DNA from 2 places in the Streptomyces mauvecolor genome. Region 2 is predicted to be linked to the other one. Evidence: riboswitches for the same ligand, from Rfam matches in the RefSeq annotation. Region 2 holds a riboswitch; the other holds the start of a gene.
What was found. Region 2 has a riboswitch for glycine ahead of gcvT (glycine cleavage system aminomethyltransferase GcvT). Riboswitches for the same ligand answer to the same signal wherever they lie in the genome.

Region 1 (2,192 bases), on a different contig from region 2:
GAGGCGGCCGGGCAGGGAGCGGGCGAACTTCTCCTGGACGGCCATGAAGCCGGCGTGCGGGCCGCCGAAGCCCATCGGGACGCCGAAGCGCTGGGTGGTGCCGACGGCGATGTCCGCGCCGAGCGAGCCGGGCGAGGCGAGCAGGGTGAGGGCGAGCAGGTCGGCGGCGACGGTGACGATCGCGCCGAGCTCGTGGGCCGCGTCGATGACCGGCTTGAGGTCGCGGACCTGGCCGGAGGCGCCCGGGTACTGGAGCAGCACGCCGAAGACGCCGCGCTCGGCGACCTCGGCCGGGATGCCCTCGCTCAGGTCGGCGACGACGACCTCGACACCGGTCGGCTCGGCGCGCGTCTGGATCACGGCGACGGTCTGCGGCAGGGTGTCGGCGTCGACGAGGAAGACCCCGCCCTTGACCTTGCCCACACGCCGCGAAAGGGCGAGCGCCTCGGCGGCGGCGGTGCCCTCGTCGAGCAGCGAGGCGCCCGACGTCGGCAGGCCGGTCAGCTCGGCGACCATGGTCTGGAAGTTGAGCAGCGCTTCAAGGCGGCCCTGCGAGATCTCCGGCTGGTAGGGCGTGTACGCCGTGTACCAGGCCGGGTTCTCCATGACGTTGCGCAGGATCACCGGCGGCGTGAAGGTGCCGTAGTAGCCGAGGCCGATCATCGGGGCGAGCACCTGGTTGCGGTCCGCGAGCTGACGCAGCTCGGCGAGCACCTCGGCCTCGGTCCGCGCCTCGGGCAGCCCCAGCGCCCCGGCGCTCTTGATGACGTCGGGAACGGCGGCGGCGGTCAGCTCGTCGAGCGAGCCGTAGCCGACCTGCGCGAGCATCTTCGCCTGAGCCTCGGCATCGGGCCCGATGTGGCGCTGCTCGAACGGGATGCCACGCTCCAGCTGGCTGAGCGGAATGCGGTTGGCGGTCATTACGGAGGCCTCCTGGTCGCACGACCTGCGAGGGGCACCACGGCGCGGGTACCCGGACGGCCTCCCCCTCTGTCATCTCAACCTGAGAGCTTCACCGGGGCGCGTGGGGGCGACCCGGTTTTCACCGTCGGTGAGGAAAGGTTCCGCCCGGGCCGAAGTGCCCGCGCATCCCCCGTCCTGCTTTCCAGAGTGACCTCGTCCGTGCGGTCCGTGGGCCTGAGAGATTCCGGGGAGGAGTTGCTCCTTCGGCGCCCGCCGAGCACTCAAGGAGCACTTCGGAGGACTCTCCCGCGCGGGGTCAGCAGCCGTTTGCCAGCCTACCAGCGAGGTCCGAGCCCGAATCTTTGTTCAACTGCTCAAGTGGCCAACACCCACGATGTGCACTTTCGTAGTGCTTATGGAGCAGTTGTAACCGGTTGCGACCAGTTGGAGGGACCGTGCAGACCGATATCGATCCGCGCAGCCTGATCGGCCGCAAGGCGTACGACCGCAGTGGACGCAAGATCGGAACGGTGGACGAGGTCTACCTCGACGACGCGACCGGCGTACCGGAGTGGGCGGCGGTGCGGACCGGCCTGTTCAGCCGTGATGCCTTCGTCCCTCTCGAACCGAGCACCCTGGTCGACGAGGCGCTGCACGTCCCGTACGAGCGCGCCCTGATCAAGGACGCCCCCGACTTCGGCGTCGGCCGCCATCTCTCCCCGGAGCAGGAGATCCAGCTCTACCACCACTACGGTCTGGACATCGCGGCCCCCGATCCCGGCCCGCCGCCCTCCGACCGCGACTTCGGCCGCCTCGCCAACGGCGACTCCTGACCGGCCGGGGTCCCGCCCCGGGCCTGCCTCTCGGCCGTCCCGTCCGTCCTCATCCCGATCCCCATCCCCGTCTCGGCCTCGATCTCGATCTCGGTCTTCTCGACCAGAGGCAGCGGCTCCGTCGTCTCGACCAGGGGCAGTGGCTCCGACGGCTCCAGGCCGGGGTCGTCCACCCTGAAGGTCCGCACCCGCCCCGGCACCAGCGACGTCGGCGTCTCGAAGCGCACCGTGACCCGCCCGACGCCGCTGCCCTGCACCCATCCCGGCCCGTACTCGGCGTGCGTCACGTCGTGCCCGGCCAGCCACCGCCGCTGAGCCGGGTCCTCGACCGGCTCAGCCTCCGCGGCGGCCACCGCGCTGTCCTCGCCCTCGGGCTCCTCCTCTGCACGCTCCCCCGAGGCCCGTCCCTCCGCGGCCCGCTCCTCCGCCGCCTGCGCGAACAGGTCCTCCTGCGTG
Region 2 (2,192 bases):
GCTATGAGGCGGCGGGCCGCGCCGCGGTGCCGGGCGAAGGCGTACTTCGACACCCAGCGGCCGCGGATCGCCTGGCCCTCCAGGGCGACGCCGGGCGGCACGTCGAGCACGACGAGCCGCAGCGCCCGGCCCCTGCGCCGGGCTCCGCGGCCCAGCCAGTGCCGCACCCATGCCTGCGTACCGCAGTCGTGCACGACGAGGCTGTCGCCCGAGCGAAGGGCCCACCAGGTCCTGGCGAAGTGCGCGGTCCGGGTCAGCGGGCGGTACAGGGCGTACGGAATCCCGGGAAGACGGCGCTGCCAAGCGAGGCGGGTGTCCTGGGAGTCGATGCGGCGGTCCGTGACGGTGCGGCGCATCAGTGTCGTCTTGCCGCTGCCGGGCAGGCCCGACACCACCACGACGTCGCCCGCGTCGAAGAGCAGCTCCGCCGGGGTGTGCTCGGGGCGCCCGCGCAGGTCCCGCACCGCCTCGCCGACCGGCCGCTCGTGGCGCACCGGCGCGGCCGCCTCCCGCACCCGGTCCGTGTTCCGTCCAACCGTCATGGCACTCCCCCCTGTTCGGGTCCCGCGACCCCTGCCCACGAAGTGTAAAGAGACGGTAATAGGTCACCAGTGATATGCCGCTTCCGGGATGCGTGCAATGATGTGCGCGCCAACTGCATACCGGCCGTTCGAATCCGCGCGGGAGAGTCCTCAGCAGCTGTGAGCTGGGGCGCCGAAGGAGCAAGTTCCTCCCTTGAATCTCTCAGGCCCCGTACCGCGCGGACGAGGCAGATCTGAAAAGCGGGCCGTCCTCTGCCGGGCGGCCCCACCCAAGGTGCAAGCCGTGACGCGCAGCGCGTGCCGGTGAACCTCTCAGGTTCCGATGACAGATGGGGAGGATGTCCTCGACCGACATGCCCCGGGACCTTGGAGCCACATCCATGAGCAACGCCCCCCGCCTCACCGCCCTCGATGCCCTGCATCGTTCGCTGGGCGCCACGATGACCGACTTCGCGGGCTGGGACATGCCGCTGCGGTACGGGAGCGAGCGCGACGAGCACAACGCCGTACGGACCCGCGCCGGGCTCTTCGACCTGTCCCACATGGGCGAGATCACCGTCACCGGCCCCGAGGCCATGAAGGCGCTGAACTACGCCCTGGTCGGCAACATCGCCACCATCGGCCCCGGCCGCGCCCGGTACACGATGATCTGCCAGGAGGACGGCGGCATCGTCGACGACCTGATCGTCTACCGCCTGGGTGAGACGGAATACATGGTCGTCGCGAACGCGGGCAACGCGCAGATCGTGCTCGACGCGATCACCGAGCGCGCTGCCGGCTTCGACGCCGAGGTCCGCGACGACCGCGACGCGTACGCGCTGATCGCCGTGCAGGGCCCCGAGTCCCCCGGCATCCTGAAGTCCGTCACGGACGCCGACCTGGACGGCCTGAAGTACTACGCGGGCCTGCCCGGCACCGTCGCCGGTGTGCCCGCGCTGATCGCCCGCACCGGCTACACCGGCGAGGACGGCTTCGAGCTGTTCGTCGCCCCTGAGCACGCCGAGCAGCTGTGGCGCGCGCTGACCGACGCAGGGCAGGACGCGGGCCTCGTGCCGTGCGGCCTGTCCTGCCGCGACACGCTGCGCCTTGAGGCGGGCATGCCGCTGTACGGGCACGAGCTGACCACCGCGCTCACCCCCTTCGACGCCGGGCTCGGCCGGGTCGTGAAGTTCGAGAAGGACGGCGACTTCGTGGGCCGTACGGCTCTGGAGGCCGCCGCCGAGAAGGCCGCCGCGAACCCGCCGCGCAAGCTGGTCGGACTGATCGCCGAGGGCCGCCGGGTGCCCCGCGCCGGGTTCTCCGTGGTGGCGGACGGCGAGGTCATCGGCGAGGTCACCTCGGGCGCCCCGTCTCCGACGCTCGGCAAGCCGATCGCCATCGCGTACGTGGACGCCGCGCACGCCGCGCCCGGCACCGCCGGCGTCGGCATCGACATCCGCGGGACGCACGAGGCGTACGAGGTCGTCGCGCTGCCCTTCTACAAGCGCGAGAAGTGACACCCGCCTCCCTGCGGTACCACCCTTCTCGTCTCGCTGTCCGAGACACTCTTCGAGACCCCGTCACCAGCACTCCCCCGCGTACAGGAGAATTCAGGTCATGAGCAACCCGCAGCAGCTGCGCTACAGCAAGGAGCACGAGTGGCTGTCGAAC

Region 1: it holds a riboswitch for glycine, as region 2 does, so the genes downstream of both, gcvP (aminomethyl-transferring glycine dehydrogenase) here and gcvT (glycine cleavage system aminomethyltransferase GcvT) in region 2, are expected to answer to the same signal.

Annotation. Positions count from the first base shown of each region.
Region 1 covers NZ_BAAASQ010000008.1:9,801-11,992, reverse strand. The annotation lists gene gcvP (aminomethyl-transferring glycine dehydrogenase) at 1-921, opposite strand, end outside; glycine riboswitch at 1,116-1,222, opposite strand; gene ABD346_RS07890 (PRC-barrel domain-containing protein) at 1,359-1,736, shown strand; gene ABD346_RS07885 (DNA polymerase IV) at 1,652-2,192, opposite strand, start outside.
Region 2 covers NZ_BAAASQ010000014.1:103,086-105,277, forward strand. The annotation lists gene ABD346_RS20120 (AAA family ATPase) at 1-542, opposite strand, end outside; glycine riboswitch at 672-769, shown strand; gene gcvT (glycine cleavage system aminomethyltransferase GcvT) at 923-2,038, shown strand; gene gcvH (glycine cleavage system protein GcvH) at 2,139-2,192, shown strand, end outside.